DNA from 2 places in the Pseudoalteromonas sp. 2CM36K genome. Region 2 is predicted to be linked to the other one. Evidence: riboswitches for the same ligand, from Rfam matches in the RefSeq annotation. Region 2 holds a riboswitch; the other holds the start of a gene.

Region 1 (9,417 bases), on a different contig from region 2:
ATTAAATCGCTTAAATTATCAAAATCGATTTTTATATCAATCATGTAAGGCGTCACTTTACCACTGTATAAATCTAACGTGTGGTCAATACGCTCGGTTTTAACTTGGCGCAGGCGCTCTGTTTGACGATTAATTTGCGCTTGTTTTGATTTGATTAGTGATCGTCTGTCAGCAATTGAGCCACTGTTTTTTTGAATATCTTGTAGGTAGTCGTCAACTTGTTCGCGTTCGGCTAAAAGCTGCTCTTTTAGCATCGCCTGCGCGTCAACCGATTGTTGCATCACTTCAAATTGCTCTAAGCGTTTAAGTGCACTTTCAGCACTAATAAGCTCATCGTATAGCGCGTCTTTTTCTTTTTGCTTATCTGCAACATTGGCGGCCACTTCGCGCTGTTGTTTAAACTCTTTTAATGATTGCTCAAGCGCGGTTAATTGAGCACTCAGTTGCTCTTTGTTTTCGCCGCTTTGCATTTGCACAGGTGAGAGTTTTTTAAGTTTAATACTGGCACCGGGCAGGGTGAGCACACCGCCTTTCATGTTTTCACTAAGCTGTGATAAAAATTCCCCGAAAGCGTCGTCATCATCAATGGTTATATCGCCATTGCTGGTGGTGGCAAAGGAGAGAAGATCGGGGTTTAATAGCCGCGATATTTCTTCAACTTCTTTCAGTGATAAGTCTTCACGCATACGAGTGAATAAATTATATTCTAAGTTTTTAAGTTGTAACTTTAAGCTTTTAATTTGTTTTTGTGTTTCGCCAATGCGGTAATCAAGGGTGTGCAGGCTTTGCCCTTGAGCACTCGTTATTGAGTGTGACAACGACTCGTAGTCATTTTTTAACTGCGTTAAGCCGGTTTTTAGCGTGGCTTTATTAACCAGCTCAAACTCACTTTTAAGGGCGTTGTAATCTAAAAACCACTGTTCAATTTGGGTTTGTTTGCGCTCTATATCGCGTGATTGTTGCACGTATAGCCCTTGCTTTTGTTCGAACTCGTGCTTTTCGTGCTCAATATCTTCAAGAGCGATGTTGAGCTCGCTTAGTTGCTCTTCCTGATACGTATCAAAATCAATCAGTGCTTGGTCAATTTTTGGCGCATAAGCGGCCAGTTTACCTTTAAGAACGGTTTGGTTTTCAAGCATTGATTCAAGGGCGGCTATGGGCTCTTGCATTGACTCGAGGGCTTTTAATTCACGTTTTGCGCGGTTTACTTTATCAAACGACCGGCGCCATACTTCGTAAAAGTCGACCTTTGAATTTGACATGTGGCGTTCAAACACACGTAACATAAAGCGCTTAACGTCGTTTGCACCTAATTTATGTAAATTAAGAATACGACGAAATATTTCTTTGTATATTGCAGAGTCTTGAACGTTGTTAAGGGGGATCATTTTTAAATTGATCTCACCATCAAATTGCGTTGCACCGCCTGTAAGTAGGGCGTTTAACTCTTGCGCTTTAAGCTCTATCGGGTTGTAACCTTGCTGCTTTAAGTGATTAAACAGCTTGGTAAACTTAATAATGGTATTGCCTTGGGTGTACTGGGCTAAATCAAGTTTGCCTTGATAGCAAAAGTATTGGTGTGCATAACCGGCAATTTTACCTAAGCCGGCTACGCCAATGACAACTGAGCCATGGGGTAAATCGGCTTGCAATAAAATGTACGATTGATCTGATGAAAAATAAAACTTACGGGTTTCATCTAAATCGTGGCCATCCCACTCGGTTAGGCGTAAATCGTTAATTAGCGGAAATTGCAGTGCATTAATTACTGAGCTTTTACCTGTGTTGTTAGGCGCACAAATCGAGCTACTTTTATCAAGTGGGATCACACACTTTGCATAGCCTGCAGTATTAAGTAGGGCGAGTTTACTCAGTCCGTATAAGTTTTTCATTCCTCGTCCTCTCCTAAAAAGGTTTCTTCATTTACTTCCATTAAGGCATCAATATAGCGATGAATTGGCGCCTGTAGCATAAAGCCGCCTTCCACTTCGCGGGCAAGGCCTAAACGTACCATGCGTAAATACACATCTTTGCGTAAGTCTGAACCCGAGAATATTTCAAGCTGATCAAATAAATGTTTATTAAGTTGCACCAAGGTTTGCATTAGCTCTAAATCGTTTGGCTCGTCAAATAATGCGCGCATTGGGTCTTTACCTATATTGGCAAAATGCTCTATTAAAATGTAAATAGTGAGCGCTACAGCGCGGGAAATTTTACCCATGTTTGGGGTGCTTTCATCGCTGGCAAAATAATAAAAACCACGGCTATCGTGCTTTAAATCATGGCCTAATGCTGTGAATAAGGCGCTGTAAGCTTCAATTTGTTGGTCAAGCTCTTGCCACATTACGGTGTCTTGTTCGCAAATGTGGTAACCCGCGACTAATTTTTTATTAATGGCTTGTAAGTGAGAAAGCTCATTTAAGTTTATCTGTGTCATGGTCATTACTCGTGCTCGGCTTTATCAGCCTGAGGCTCTGAATTAAAGGGGTACAAAGAAAAGTGCTGGCCTGCAATGTTAACGCGGGCTTTCTTATCGCTTTGGCTAATTTCTAGGGTGCTATCGCTTACCAACTTTTGATACAAAAACAGCATTTCATCGGCTTCAAGCTCAGGATAGCTTTCATCTAAAAATTGCAGCAAAGGCTGTGATTTTTTACGCTGCTTTTTGAAGCGTTTTGCAAACTGCGCTTTTACATCGTGATAGTCAGGAATGTTTGGCGTGACAAACGCAGGCACATCGTTTTGCTCTGGTAGCTGATATTCGTGATGCTCAAACTCAGCCAGGCTTGCCATGTAGGCTACTATATGGCGCTGTTGACCCAATGAATACTTTTGCGCATCGCTTACAAAATGTGGCTGCACGGCGCTGAGCATATTATTTACCCCATTTTTACGTATTAGTCCTAATACTTTTGCTACTTGGCGGGTAACAAGGTTGTTACGACGCAACTCTTCACGCAGTGGCATAAGCATATCGGCACTTTTTCGTAAGCTTGTCCGGCCAACTAAGTGCATTTCTAGAATGCGGGTACGCAATTGCTCAAGCATGCGTTTATCGTTGTACGCTTTGCCTGAGCGTTCAATGTGTTCTATTTGGGTGCTAATTTGTTGCTCAATAAGGGTAAAGCAGGCATGAAAGTCGCCTCTAATATCCACCATTTCCAGCATGGGTTCTATATACTCATCAAACGCTTCTATCACGGCTTTATAGCGTTTTTGTAGCGACTGCACCGCATTATTAGATTTGGCTTGCTCAACAATATTTAAAATAGCGTTTTCGTTATGTAAAAACAGCTTAATTATTTTACGAACCCGATCATCCATAATACGGCTAAAGCGGCGTAAATCATCAAAATCTTCCATTTCACCGGCATTGAATAGCCGATTACCTAAACGGGCCAAATCATCAACCAAGACACTAATTTCTTGTGCTAAGCCTAAATGTTCTTCTTGCAGTAAAAAGGTGGCAAAGTCGGCAATGGCGCGGTTAATTTCCAGTTGTGACGATTTAGCCAGCGGAATAATAATTTCTTGATTCAATAACCGGTTGGTTTCTTTATAAATACGCTCATTATTCCACGTGGGTTGCTTTTGCTTAATGGCATTTTGAAGATCTTTAATACTAAAGTCGGCCATTTTAAAGCGCTTAAATAATAGCTCTAATACACCCCAGTGTTCATTTAGGGTATTAAGTAGCTTTTTAGCTGGGATCATAAGGCGTTGCAACTTCCTAGTATTCGTTATTTTATATTTCTCGAACTTATATGGTATTCGTTTTTGCGACGATTTAATAATAGTTTTTACACCCGCTTAGTGATAGTATCCGCGCCGAATATAGGCACATAGAGTTTGTGGGTATATTTTTTACATGGTTTCAATTTTTACTTAACCCCGAAGGTTGTTTAATATCATGGTTTCCTCGATTATCCTGACGCTGATAGCGATTGCATTTTTGCTTATCGTTATTGAGGATGTGATCCACGTAAACAAAGCAAAAACGACATTATTTTTTGGTACACTTTGTTGGATTATCTCCTTTATTTTTCCTCTTAATGGGCAAAGCCCCGAAACGATTCAAACCCTCCTAGACCACAATATTTTAGAAATTGCTTCTTTATGGCTGTTTTTAATGGCCGCAATGACCTTTGTTGCCTATTTAAACTCTAAAGGACTTATCGAAAATGTTGTGAACCGGATTATGCCAACCAGCATTAGTGAGCGTAAGCTGATGTTTTTGGTGGGGTGTTTTGCGTTTTTATTTTCATCTATTTCCGACAACGTTACGGCCACGCTAATATCACTGGCAGTGATTATGTCATTAAAGCTTGAAGCCAAAAAGTTAGTTAAGTACGCCACGCTTATTGTATTTGCTGTAAACTCCGGTGGTGTATCACTTATCACGGGTGATGTAACCACACTTATGATTTTCCTTGATGGTAAAGTATCAATTAGCAATTTATTACTGTTAATTGTGCCTGCGTTACTAAGTGTATTATTACTGGCTACTTTGTTATCAATTGGCATGAATAAGCAACTCGAGTTTAAAAAAACTAAATTTAAACGTATTGAAAAAACCGACATAACCATTGCGGTTATTTTCTTCACTACGGTTATTGCTACGCTTACATTGAGCGTTTTATACAGTGTACCGCCTCTGCTTACTTTTTTATTGGGTTTATCTATTATGTTTTTAGTCGCGCAATTTTTAATGCGCAAAAAAGACATCAACAAAGATATGATCGATTTTATACGCGACATAGAGTACGACACCTTATTGTTTTTCGTGGGTGTGTTACTGCTTGTTGGTGCGTTAAAAGAAGTTGGGGTACTGAGCCAATTTACTAATTTGTATACGGTAATGGCGCCAGAGTACGCAAACTACTTAATGGGTATTTTATCTGCAGGTGTTGATAACGTGCCACTAACGGCAGCGTTATTAAAAGCCGACATTGTAATGAGTCAACAGCATTGGTTGTCGTTTACGTATGCAACCGGTGTAGGTGGCTCTATGCTAATCATTGGCTCGGCGGCCGGTATTATAGCCATGAGTAAGGTAAAAGAGCTGACGTTTGCAAGTTACCTTCGCTTATCGCTGTATTTATTACTGTGTTACACCTTTGGTTATGCGGGCTCTTACTTAATGGGTAGTTTTATTTGAATTTATAGTAAAACGACTTGACAGCTAGACGTCTAAACGATAACTTTCAAAGCCGCACTCTTAGTGCGGTTTTGTTTTATTAGCCACAGGTTAATAATACATTCAGAAGAGGTGCGATACTTAGGTACTTAATGTGAGGCAACGACAGCCTGCGACCATTAAGGAGGGAAGTACTCGCCGAGGAAAATAATGGGTCGTTACCATTGTTTTTCGGTTTATGGGGCTGAATCCTCAAAACTGTCACCAATTTAGGTGGAGAGCTTCTGGCAGTAGATTTTTCTTATCTTTATTTCCTGCCAAGTTCTTCTTGTTTTATTGCGGTTTGGATGCCGCGAAAGGAGACGAAATGACTACCCAATCAGTGCCACAAAGTTCACAGTGCACAAAATCAGATTACATTGTTGCCAAATTTGGTGGCACCAGCGTTGCTAACTTTGAGGCGATGAGCCGTTGTAGCGAAATTATCGTAAACGATAAAAATGTACGTATTGTTGCAGTAAGCGCCAGTGCCGGAGTGACCAATCATTTAGTGGAGCTTTGCAAAGCGGGTATTGAAGCCGCTAAGCGCCAACAGCATATTGATGGTGTACTTGCGATTCAGCAGGCTATTTTAAATGACCTGTCGTTAGATGATGATTTAGCCCTTGGGTTTAATCAAACGCTTGATGCATTTCAAACGTTGGCGGCACAAACACTCAATACTGAGCAGCAGTTCGATGAGCTACTTAGCTTTGGCGAGCGTTTATCGTCGTACTTATTTACCCAAGTACTAAGGTTAAAGGGTTTAAATGCCACTCGTTTTGATGTGCGCCAGGTGCTTAAAACCGATAGCCAATTTGGTAAAGCAACACCAAATGTGGGCGCCACAGCGCAAGCCGCTAAAGCACATTTAATTCCGCTGCTTGATGATAGCGTTATTGTGACCCAAGGGTTTATTGGTAGCGATGCAAACAATTTAACGACCACGCTCGGTCGAGGTGGCTCAGATTATAGTGCTGCACTGCTTGCTGAGGCTATTAACGCTAAAAGTGTGCATATTTGGACTGACGTAGTGGGTATTTTTAGCACCGATCCTCGTTTGTGTGTAAAAGCCACTCCTATTGCGCGTTTAAGTTTTGATGAAGCAGCAGAAATGGCGACCTTTGGCGCTAAAGTGTTGCACCCAGCTACAATTTTGCCTGCCAGTCGCAGCCATATTAATGTGTTTGTTGGCTCAAGCACAGAGCCAGAACTTGGCGGTACGTGGATTGAACGTGAAAAATCGCAGCTACCTGGTATTCGTGCGGTAACGCAACGTAAAAATCAAATATTATTAACCCTTAAAAGCCCAGAAATGTTATTAGCCAGTGGCTTTTTAGCGCGTATATTTACTATTTTAAGTGAGTGCAATATTTCGGTAGATTTGGTCACCACCTCTGAAATTAGTGTAGCAATTACCCTTGATAATGCGCCTAATGCATCACGCCCAGAGCTAGATCAAGCATGTTTAGATAAGCTTGCTGAATTTTGCCATGTATCGGTTGAAAACAATTTAACGCTGGTGGCATTAATTGGCTCTGAAATTGTTTTGCGCCAACATGAAATGAATTTAATGAAAGTGTTAAGTGATTTTAATATTCGACTCATTTGCCATGGTGCAAGTAAACATAACTTGTGCTTTTTAGTTGAGCAAAGCGAGTCTGATGCCGTGGTTCAAGCGATTCATAGTCGATTACTAGAAAGTGATTGCGCTGCGTAAATCGTTAATAGTTATTATTGAGCACCGCCAGTCGGTGCTTTTTTTTGCCACAACGCTAATATCAAACATGTCGTTATGTGCTCCAACCACGGTATTGCTACAAGCTGTAAGCTGAGTGTTATTAAGTTCGTTAAACACATTAGGGCTTAATAATTGAGCAATGGGGCGGCTGGTGGCTTTAGCCAGCGCTTCTTTTAATGTCCAAATCCTAAAAAAATGATGTGCTTGAGTTGTTATGTTATCTGAATCGATTATTAAGCTCACTTCGGCTGGATGGTAAAAGTGTTTAGCGAGTTTATTAAAAGGGCGCTTTAAATTAATTTTTTCAATATCAAAGCCAAATTGAGTTGATGCTACATTTAACGCTGCACCTACAAAACCATGAGAATGAGAAATACAGCAACTGATAACGCCTGTTGTATTTTTAATATGTAATTCTAATTTACTGTTATCGGGGTTAAATTCAGAACTAATATCACACAGCTTTAATGATGCATAAGAAGAACAAGCGGTTTTTACTAGGTATTTAAGCACTAAACGTGTGGCTAAATATTCTTGTTTAGCTTGTGGGTTTTTACGCCGATTAATAACATTGAGCTCAAAAGGGCTTAAATAGTGGGGTAAATCAAATTCACCCACATTGAGGGTGGTCGCGTTAAGCAACGCAATGCAATGGCTGTTATTTGCTAAAGCGGGCGTGATTTCTAGCTGGTTTTCAAAGTAAGTTACACTCATCATTGCTCGTTATAAATGACGACCGATTACATATTTATTACCCAAAGCTGGATAGTTTGTGAGCGGTTGTTAGTTGTTGTGAGCGCTAAGTACATTTTTATTACTCAGTCGCTCTTAAATATGGTTTAATTCGCATTCGTTAAAATAATAACAGATTTGTAGGTGTATGGCACAAGTGCGTGATGGTTTTCAAAGTCGACTAGGTTTTGTATTGGCAGCAGCCGGTGCAGCGGTAGGCTTAGGTAATATATGGGGTTTTCCTACGCAGGCTGCTAATCATGGTGGCGGCGCATTTTTACTGGTTTACTTTATCGTTATTTTTTTGCTGGCGTTACCTGCTTTGTACACCGAGCTGTATTTAGGTTACAAAGCCCAAGCTAACCCTGTTAAAGCACTAAGCCAAGCATGGCAAGATCACGCCCCTAAAGTGGGAGCCGCAGCAGGCTATATTGGCCTTGCCGGTGCCATCGTTATGTTAAGTTTTTACTCAATTGTGGCCGGTTGGATGCTTTCCTACGCTATAGAGCCTATAAGTAGCTTTTTTGGCTTGCAGAGCTTGAGTGAGTTTTTACATAGTGACTCTATGTTACGTAATTTTATTTTTACGCCGCTTATGCTTATTCTAACCGCCAGTATTATTTTAAAAGGGGTGAAGTCGGGAATAGAAACCTGGTCACGCCGTTTAATGCCGCTTTTACTTGTTCTCCTCATTGGGCTTATTATTTATATTGCAACGTTAGATGGCGCAAGCGAAGGGTTTGCTGCCTATTTAGTGCCTGACTTTAGCAAAATACTCGACCCTGATTTAATTATTGCCGCAATGGGGCAAGCGTTCTTTTCGTTGTCGCTTGGGGTAGGCTGTATGATGATTTACGGCTCATATTTAAAACCCGGAGCTAACTTACCAAAATTAACCGCAAGTGTTGCGCTACTTGATACCAGCGTGGCGTTTTTGGCGGGCTTATTAATAATTCCGGCTATTTATGTTGCCCAGTACAATGGCGTTGAAGTATTTAATAACGGTAAATTAATTGGTGAGGGACAACTTATTTTTGCCATATTACCTGAGCTATTTGGCACTATGGGTGAAATTGGTTTATTGGTTGGCTTATTATTTTTTGTATTGATGTCGATAGCTTCAGTTACCTCAACTATTTCGTCAACTGAGATCCCTGTGGCATTTTTGGTTGAAAACCACAGTGTAGATAGAACCAAAGCAACATGGGCAGTCAGTGCTGTTGTGCTTATTTGTGCCAGTACCATTATTTTAAACTTTGATTGGTTGTTTGGTTTAGTGATTATGGTATTTACCCAATACCAATTGCCGTTAATGGGGCTATTTTACTTTATAACGGTAGGCTGGCTATGGCAACGTGGTAATAAGCTGCACAAGGCAAGTAGTGGGCCGCACTATTGGTTTGCACAATATATTCGCTTTGTGTGTCCTATACTTATGACCTTAGTATTTGTAAATGTAGCGTTTGGTTAAAAACTTTTAAACGCGAATTTAAAAATGCCGTTTTAAAAAGCGAACTATTGGGAGTCACCCGAAAGTTCGCTTTTTACAGTTTAAATGACTTGATATTACAATACTTGATTGGTTAGCGTTTGCCCTTGAGCAAGCTCGTTTGCATTTTGTAATGTTATATTAGCGATTTCGGTTAGAGCTTCTTGAGTAAAAAAGCCTTGATGCCCTGTTATTAACACGTTTCTAAAACTCACTAAGCGAGAAAATATATCGTCTTGATTTATTTCTTCACTGTGGTTTTTAAAAAACAGCTCTGAT
Region 2 (9,417 bases):
AGTTGTAGCTGTGTAAGTTGGGAGGCATGTTGCGATAAAAAGTTAATAAATAAGATGCCCCGCTGAGCAAGCGCATCATAAATTGTTTGATAAAAACATTGATCAAATAAGAACCTAGGGGCATCGAGTTCACTAAATAAATCTAAAATAATCCAATCTATATTCACCACTGACTTCAAAACTGTTTGTGCGTCTTCACAATAAATTTGGCCCTTTTCATTAAGGGCAAAAAAATCTTGGTAACAGTCAATTATATGAGGGTTTTTTTCTACTGAAGTTAGCTGCGCTTGAGGGTACTGTTTTAATAAGTAGTTACGTATAGCACCACCACCTAAACCGAGCTCAAGTATTTTTTTAGGCGCTGGTCGTTGCTGCCAAACCGTTGCTAAATAAGCAAGGTGAGGAAACAGTAATACTTGTGGACTCCGGGTTAAAATAACTGATTGCAAGGTGTTGTTAATAAGTAGCCAGCGCAGCTGTTGATGCTCTCGAACTTGTATATTTATGCCATGTTGATTATGCCAATAAAGTAACTGGCCTAGCGATGAACTATGCTCAATAAAGTGCCTGCTTATCAGGCCACTGCTACCATGGATATATTTATTCATGGTATTGAGCATAAACCAGCAGGGGTAAAGCGCAATCGATTTTGTCATTAATTTTTTACAGTCATTTATAGGAAACCAAAGTCGTATTTGCAGTTTTACCCAGATCGAGTATGGTGTTTTTCACAAAATGCACAGCGTAATATTTTTACATTTTTAATTTATGGAGTCTGTATGTTTCAAGTGAGCACCCCTCAAAGTAGTGAAGACTGGCAAGCCTATTACCAATTACGCTGGCAAGTTTTACGTGCACCATGGGGCGAACCTCGTGGTTCTGAGCAAGACGATTTAGAGCAAGAAGCTGAACACCGCTTTATTAAAAATAAAGCAGGTGAAGTACTGGGTGTGGCGCGTTTGCACTTTAATAATCAGCAACAAGCTCAAGTACGTTATATGGCGGTTGCAGAGGGTAACCGTAATCAACATATTGGCAGTCGCTTATTACATGAGCTAGAAAAAATAGCGTGGAATCAAGATGCTGATGAATTAGTGCTGTTTGCTCGCGAACGTGCTCTGGAATTTTATCAGCGCCATGGCTACGAAAATAAAGAAAAAGCGCATTTAGCCTATGGTGATGTTCAACATTATAAAATGGTTAAGCTCAAGCCGAGTGAGCCAGGTTGGTTTCGTCACCCTAATTGGACTCAAGTACTGCAAAATACATGGCGTGAATCAATCCCTATTAGTGATGCAATGGGGATAAAAGTAGAAAGCTACACTGATTGGCAATTTACTACTCGTGCAGATTTAAATGCTAACTTAAACTTACACAACACCATGTTTGCAGGCTCTATTTACAGCCTAGCTACACTAACGGGTTGGGGAGCAACGTACTTAGCATTAAAAGAAGCCGGACTTGAGGGTAATATAGTGTTAGCCGATGCTAATATTAAATATTTAAAACCACTGAATACCGACCCTAAAGGCTGTGTTGATATTCAAACCTGTAAAGGTAACTTAATAGAGTTACAAGAGGCGGGTAAGGCGAGCTATTTAGTGCCAGTAACCATTTTTGATGGTGATCAAGTAGTTGCTCAGTTTGAAGGGCAGTTTGTGGTTAAAAAGTAATAAGAATAAACGAAAAAGCCAAGCGAGTTGCTTGGCTTTTTTATTAGCGGTTATTACAGTAAATCAGTCAGTAATATACCCACACCAAAGCGTTCAATATCGGCGTTATAGTCTATTAAACTCTCACCATAGCCATTAAAATACTGCGCATAGCCGCGTACTCTTCCCCATAGAGGGAATGACCAATCAAGCTGAATTGCCCCGCGGTTATCTGAATTTAAATTATTACGAGTCATAAAACTAAATTCATGATCGTGAAAGCGATACGCGCCACCAAATTCAAAGTAACCCATGTATTTATAGATATCAGGGTTATCGTCACCTCGTGCATCTAACGGCGCAGGCTTTTTGTTTTCAGGAATGCGGTACCAAGGCTTAAAGCTGAATACAAAGCCGTCATTTTCCCAAATGAAATCGGCATAAATACGGTTCCAAGAACGCGAGTTTGGCTGACTTCGGCCATTAGATTGGTGCGAAATACCAATGGCTATTGCCATTTCATCGCCCCATAAAACGTTTTCAGGGTCTAAGTAATTAATCCAGAAAATTTCTGGCTCGTAATTAGTTTCTCGAAAGGGAGAAGAAATATCGTCGTTGTATACTTGCCAGTATGACTGCAGAGTAAAGCCAAAAAATATAGCTTGGTCTGGGTCGGCAAACTCATCATACAAAGGTACTTTAATTGATAACTGATATTTAGCTTCTAGGTTATCGAGAGGGTCGCCATCTTTTTTATCGGTTAATTCTGCAAATCCATCAAACGGGCGAGTGTTTGGGTTCGACATATATGAAACCGGTAAAATATAATTACGTTTATGCGGCGTAATTACATTACGATTCTTTTTGCCAACCGCTTCACGGGCTTGGCGTTTATCGATAGCTGTTAGCTGCTTGCTTTCTTCAACTGCAGAGCATTTTTCGCGCAATTGATCGAGGGTTTGCTTACCGTCTCCACCTATCACTTCATTTAATATACATTGTTTAACCAGCTCAAGTTCATTGTTTTGCTCGTTTTTTGCTGTTTCTTCAGCAATAACAGCAGTACTTAGTAATGTTGAGAGTAGTATCCAGTGGCGCCAACTCATTATAATTCCTTTGTAAGTGAGGGAAGTAACAGATTTGTAGTGATTATAACGCATTTTTAACACGTATGCGGTGAACTTGTCCTGAACTTTAATAAAGCAAAAAGAAAAGCGACCTAAGTCGCTTTTACTGGATAACTAGCTAATAGCTCGCTAGTTAGACTCTCACGCAATGAGAAGGGGTGAGCTAGAGCTCAAAAACGTTTGTAAAAAACTTATAAAGTTCAGTGCCTTGGTTCACACTCGCTGAGGCAAAATGCAATATCGCAATCGCATCGAGATCGAAGCTTAGAGTTTGCAGCGGTTGTTCGCTTAAATAGCGCTCCATTCGCAGTATTTTAGCTATAGGTTCGCCCGCTTTAATGTGCCCACCAAGGGGGGCTAAGTATTCAACCATGCCACCCATAGGTGCATAGTAAGCAATATAATCATTTAGTTGGCAGCCATACCTTGTCATCACTTTTGGCTTGTAGGGCGCATCAACAAATACTTGCTTATGATTTAAATAACTTAAAATACTTTGAGCATCATCAAACGCCGCGCTTAAATCTATTTTTTCTTGGCTTCCCAGCTCTACCGTAAAGGCTTCAACTTGTACGTTAAATTCACGCCTTTGCTGAGCAAGTTGCTCGCTAAGTTGCCACCATGGACAAAAGCTCGCTTCATCCATTGCGCCATCAAAGTCATTAGGGATCACTAGCACATGGGGAATATTAAAGTAACTGGCACTTTCTGAGGCATATTCAGGACAATATAAGTGCTGACTAGAAATAGGGCCAGTGTGTAAATCTAAAACAATATCAGCTTGATGCGCTAGTCTTTGTAAGTTTAGCGCTATGCGTTTACCCGTTGTTAAACGATAGTCTGGGCCATTAAGTTGCTGCTCAACATCATTAATTAACGCGGTTTTAAACGCTGTTTTTAGAGCTGTATCGTCAGCGTCGCAGTATTGCTGTGCAAACTGTGATGCAAGTTGATTATTACAGTGATACATACGATTCCAATTAGTCCCCGTAATAGGATCGAATCGGCCAAGCGTAAATTCGCCCGATTTTTGATTACAGCCAATGGGGTTAGCGTAGGGGACTAAGGTAATATCACCTTTTAAACTAAGGTTTTTTAGCTGTTCAAGTAGCTGATAAATAACCGCGTTACCTTGTACTTCGGCGCCATGCATATTAGCCTGTATATACACACTTGGGCCTGTGCCATCGCCCTTTAAACGATAGACAGGAATGGTCAGTGGTAGGCCATTTGCCACTTCACCAACTACAATATTTTCCTGGCTTATAGCTGTGGTGTTATTCATCTTTATTACCTCAGGTAGTGGCTTGCATCTTCTGCTTGGCGAATACAGTTGATTTCGCCATGGTGTATAACATATTCACCGGCCAGTTCATGGCACAAAAAATATGGCATGCTTTCGGTAAAGCCATAAGCACCGCATTGACTAAACACCAGCCAGTCGTGTTCATCTAAATCGCCCGGTAATTGGTGCTCCCCTAAGCAATCCAGCGCGGTACATAATGGCCCATATAGGCTCATTGCTTGGTTTGCTGCGTTTGAATCACGTAATAAACGCGCAGGAAAGTCTTGATTAGTAACCGCAGGGCGCAATAAGTGATTAATACCGCCGCTCATAATAACCTGCTGTTGGCCGTAGTTTAATTTGCGCTCAACCACCGGTGTGGCGTAGTGGCCGCATTTGCCTACAGCATAGCGACCTAGTTCCATCCACAGCTCTTTAACACCCGCATCGCGTTTAATCTTTGCAAGGGCTGCTATTAATGTATCCCAGCTCAAAGTCGGGTCATTAAGGGTGTAAGGAATACCTAAACCGCCACCTAAATCTAAAATATTCAGGTTTATATTTAAGTTATTAGCAAGGACTGTAAGTGGTGCAATCATTTGCGACCACAGATCTGCAAGTTTGTCGCTGCTGAGCATGTTACCCCACTGAAAAATATGTAGGCCATCAAAGCTCAATGCTGTGTAGTCTTTAGTATTTAGCGATTGCCATTCATCGCAGCCAAGCCCAAATGGGGTAAGGCTGTCGCCACCTAGTGGGTTTTTATCACCCTCGGGCCAGCGTAATTGAACACGCAGCAAAACCTGTAACTGACATTGCTGGGCAGTCGCTTGTTCGTTTAACCAACGCACCTGATTAAGACTTTCTGCCACAAAGGTGCGTACGCCACGTGCAATAAAATGTTTAATTTGTTTTGGGCTTTTAGCAGGGCCCGTGTTGAGCACGCGCTCGCTGTTAATTCCTTGGGCAAGTACTTGCTCAAGCTCGCCTTTACTGGCGACATCAAAGTTAAAACCAGCGCTATCTAAGCGTTGGATCACGCTAGATAACGGGTTCGCTTTAACCGCATACCAAAGTTTTACCTCGGTTTGTGCTACTAAACGCGTTAAATGTGTGTTCAATGAATCAAGATCATAAACAAAAAAGGGCGTATCAAGTTGGCTTGCTAGCTTATCAATAGCGCTTTTAACGGGCGTGCTCAAAAAGGTCATTAACGTAAAACCTCTTCAAGCAATAATGACGCGTCACTTTGCTCGTCCCTGTATTTAACAATTAAGGCACACGACATACTCAAGCCTTGAGCACGGGCCCAGTCGTTTGACGCAGGGCGAGAGCCCGGGATCACAATCGCGTATTCAGGGATTGCTTCGCCTTTATCGAGCTGACGCTCATTAACGCAGTCATAAACAGGGATGGTTGCAGATAAGCGAACACCTGGGGCAAGTACCGCGCCTTTTTTAACTACCACGCCTTCAACAATCACACAGCCTGCACCAATGAATGCATCGTCTTCTATGACCACAGGGCTTGCGCCAATGGGCTCAAGTACCCCGCCTAATTGTACCGCGGCGCTCAAATGAACATTTTTACCCACTTGCGCACATGAGCCAACCAATGCGTGGCTATCTACCATAGTCCCCTCGTCAATAAAGGCGCCAATGTTTACGTACGCAGGTGGCATAATAATAGTGCCTTTGGCAACATGTGCACCACGACGCACACTTGAACCACCTGGCACCATGCGAACGCCTGCTGTGGCTTCAAAGCATTGCGGCGCTAGATTATGTTTATCTACAAAGCCACCAGGAAACTCCATGTTAGTGCCGTTTTTAAATGCCTCTAAAATGCCTTGCTTTACTTCTACGTTAGCGTGCCATTGGCCGTTTTCGTCTTGTGTTGCTGCGCGAACTGCGCCCGTTTCTAAATTATTTAATAGTTCTAACCAGCTCATTATAAAAACCTGTATTTAATGCCAAGATAAAATGGTGTTGTTTGCCGATGAAATGTCATCTGTGTGTGTCAGCTCAAGGTGTGTTAAAGGTGGACGTAAATGCGGACTGCTAATACGCCCTTGTAAATGCATTAACACTTTGACTGGAATAGGGTTTGCTACTGAAAATAAGCTATTGATAGCGCTAGACCACTGAACAAAAAGATTAGGGTGTTGGCCGCTTAAACTGCGCTTTACAAACTCATGGGTTTGCACTGGCCATGCATTGGCTGCAACCGACACTAAACCTTTTGCACCTGCTTGGGCAAAATAAGGCATGAGGGCATCGTCACCACTAAAAATGGCTAGTTCAGGCGCTGCTTGTCGATAGGCTTCAAATTGAGAAATACAGCCACTGGCTTCTTTGAGTGCCCATAAATTTTTATGTTGTTTGAGGTTTTCAATGGTTGCAATGGGAATGCTAACCGCACTACGTCCTGGTACGTTATAAAGCATACAAGGATGAGAACTGGCATTGAGCAGGCTTTCAAACCAATGCGTTTGCCCCACTGCACCGGGTTTGGCGTACAAAGGCGAGCCAAGTAAAAAACCATGAATAGGCAGTTGGTTGCAGTAGTTAACCCATTCAAGCTGCTGCTTTAAGTTACTACCACCGACTGCGACCATAAGCGGGACGCTCGGCTGTAATTGGCAAACATGCTCTACGATGGCTTGCTGCTCTTTTAGGGTCAGGGCTAACCCTTCGCCAGTGCTACCAAGTAATAAAATGCCGTTGTTAGCGGCTTCTTGTTCGGCCACCAAGGTGTCTAAGGTTGCGTAATCAACTAGGCCATTTTGATCAAATGGGGTGATCAGCGCAGTCCATAAATGGAAATTGTTAATATTGAAGTTGTTGATCATCTCTCACGAACTTATAGGGCATTCGTCGAGTTATTGGCGGGTATTTAGGGTGCCTGACTCTTTGAATGTATTTATAATTCGAAGAGCGAATGGGCTTAAATAATAGGGCGCACGGCCTTATTATACTAAGACCAGAAGCTCTCCACCAAATATGTTATTGGTGACAGTCGCTAGGATTCAACCTAGTCGCCCGAAGTAATCTTTCACAAAAAAGTGTTACCTCTCGGCGTTAATTCCCCTCACGTATGCTCAATGGAGTTTGCGCTCCTAACATACGCTACCTGAATAACGCACCTCTTCCAGCCCTTTGCATTTGCTATTGAAAAATCAATTAGCAAATACAATGTAATAGGGTAAGTGTGGCGATTAAACCACTTTAGCCGTCTAGGTGTCAAGTGACTAAATACAGAATAGTTCATCGATAATAGCAACGGTTACGTATTGGCTGCTTTTCTCGTAAACTAGTTTCATGGTCGAAGTAAGGTATTAAGTAGATGGAAAAATTTAGTGATATTTATAAGCGTGCAGTGGAGCGAAAGGGCTCTGAAAAAATGCTTAAATTGTTACTCGCAAAACCTTTATCAACAAAGCAACTCGTCACATTAAGTGATGATGATTGGCTAGAAGAATTTACTCGGAAGGTTTTTCAAAGTGGCTTTTATTGGTCGGTGATCAACAGTAAGTGGGCCGGATTTAGAGAGGTTTTTTGGGACTTTAGTGTTGAAAAGCTATTGATGATGCCACCAGACATGTTAGAACAAAAAGCCAGTGACGAACGAATTGTGCGCAATTATAAAAAAGTAAAAACCATTACTGATAATGCGTATATGATCCATGAAGTTGCAGAGCAGCACGGCAGTTTTAGTCAGTTTATTGCTAACTGGCCAAGTGAAGATATTATTGGTTTGTGGGCGTATTTAAAAAAACATGGTGCAAGGCTGGGTGGTAATACTGGTCCTTATGCACTGCGTGCATTAGGGAAAGACACCTTTTTATTATCCCGAGACGTAGAGAGCTATTTACGTGCGCACAAAATTATAGATGGCGGCTTACAAACCAAAAAATCATTAAATGCCGCGCAAGCTTTTTTTAATGAACTGCAGCAGCAAAGCGGTTTAAGTATGCAAGAGCTAAGCTTAATTGTCGCTTATGGTGTCGGCGACAACCGAGTAGGAATAAGCCAACAACAATAGGATTAATCATGAAATTAGTGCCAAGGTATACCAATATTGGTGACGGCTTTGCTATTAGCGATCATCCGGCTAAAGTGGCAGCGCCACAGTTATTGTTATGGAATGAGCCCCTAGCTAAGCAATTTAATATACAGGTGAGTGCCGATTCACGAGCAAATATATTCAGCGGTAATGAACCCCAAGCGATTTCTGCAGTGGCACTGGGATATTCTGGTCATCAGTTTGGTCACTTTTCACCGCGACTAGGGGATGGTAGGGCGCATTTGCTCGGTGCGATTAGCGATGATAAAAATCAGCTTTGGGATCTTCAATTAAAAGGCGCTGGTGCTACGCCATTCTCGCGTGGTGGAGATGGCCGCTGTGCATTAGGTCCAGCTATTCGTGAGTACGTAATGAGCGAAGCTATGCACGCGCTTGGCATTCCAACAACGCGTTGTTTAGCCGTGGTTGGCAGTGGCGAAACCGTTTATCGCAACCCACCTCAACCAGGTGCTATTGTAACCCGACTCGCCAGCAGTCATATACGGGTGGGCTCGTTTCAATATTTAGCCACTCAAGGTGACGTTACTAGCCTAAAAAACTTAGCCGACTTAGCCATTCAAAGACACTATCCCGAGATTAACAGCACTGGTGCTCAGCGTTATTTAGATTTTTTAGCTGCAGTGATCGCCAACCAAGTCAAATTAGTCGTAAGTTGGATGAGGGTGGGGTTTATTCATGGTGTTATGAACACCGATAACACCTTAATTAGTGGTGAAACCATAGATTACGGCCCATGTGCCATGATGAACCAGTTTGATTTTGATACCGTGTTTAGCTCTATTGATAAACAAGGGCGTTATGCGTTTGGTAATCAGCCAAACATAGCAAGTTGGAACTGTGCCCGCTTAGCAGAGAGTCTAATGGCGCTGATCAGTGATGATGACGAGCAAGCGGTGGCATTGATGACGCCTTTAATTGAGGGCTTTTCAACGCAATTTAACCAACAATTTAGCGCTATGTGGGCGCAAAAGTTAGGGTTAACAGTCGCGGATGATAAAGATAATAAGTTGGTGGGAGAGTTACTAGGGTTATTAAAACAACACCAGCTTGATTATACCAATACTTTTAATGCGTTAACTGAATCGTTAACTGGACAAGCGCAAATACCATCAGCACTCGTATCGTGGGCACAGCAATGGCAAACACGAACTAACGAGCATAGTTATAATATAATGCGACAGGCAAATCCAAGTGTGATTCCCCGTAATCATATTATTGAAGATATTATTACTCAGTACACTACGCATGGGGATAGTGAGCTACTCAG

What was found. A riboswitch is a leader RNA that binds a small molecule or an ion and turns the genes downstream of it on or off. The one in region 2 is predicted to bind lysine.
Region 1: linked by a shared signal. The riboswitch ahead of lysC (lysine-sensitive aspartokinase 3) and the one ahead of dapA (4-hydroxy-tetrahydrodipicolinate synthase) in region 2 are both predicted to bind lysine.

What each region holds. Positions count from the first base shown of each region.
Region 1 is NZ_JALNTK010000004.1:79,241-88,657, reverse strand. Features, by position in the region: gene MTN97_RS03615 (ATPase) at 1-1,892, opposite strand, end outside; gene MTN97_RS03610 (condensin complex protein MksE) at 1,889-2,437, opposite strand; gene MTN97_RS03605 (hypothetical protein) at 2,443-3,714, opposite strand; gene nhaD (sodium:proton antiporter NhaD) at 3,911-5,158, shown strand; lysine riboswitch at 5,257-5,429, shown strand; gene lysC (lysine-sensitive aspartokinase 3) at 5,505-6,896, shown strand; gene MTN97_RS03590 (4'-phosphopantetheinyl transferase superfamily protein) at 6,873-7,631, opposite strand; gene MTN97_RS03585 (sodium-dependent transporter) at 7,798-9,120, shown strand; gene MTN97_RS03580 (2-hydroxyacid dehydrogenase) at 9,216-9,417, opposite strand, start outside.
Region 2 is NZ_JALNTK010000013.1:45,528-54,944, reverse strand. Features, by position in the region: gene MTN97_RS09600 (spermidine synthase) at 1-656, opposite strand, end outside; gene MTN97_RS09595 (bifunctional GNAT family N-acetyltransferase/hotdog fold thioesterase) at 780-1,673, shown strand; gene MTN97_RS09590 (phospholipase A) at 1,727-2,758, opposite strand; gene MTN97_RS09585 (succinylglutamate desuccinylase/aspartoacylase family protein) at 2,943-4,064, opposite strand; gene MTN97_RS09580 (PLP-dependent decarboxylase) at 4,070-5,275, opposite strand; gene MTN97_RS09575 (2,3,4,5-tetrahydropyridine-2,6-dicarboxylate N-succinyltransferase) at 5,275-6,015, opposite strand; gene dapA (4-hydroxy-tetrahydrodipicolinate synthase) at 6,031-6,915, opposite strand; lysine riboswitch at 7,043-7,222, opposite strand; gene MTN97_RS09565 (DNA-3-methyladenine glycosylase I) at 7,410-8,108, shown strand; gene MTN97_RS09560 (YdiU family protein) at 8,117-9,417, shown strand, end outside.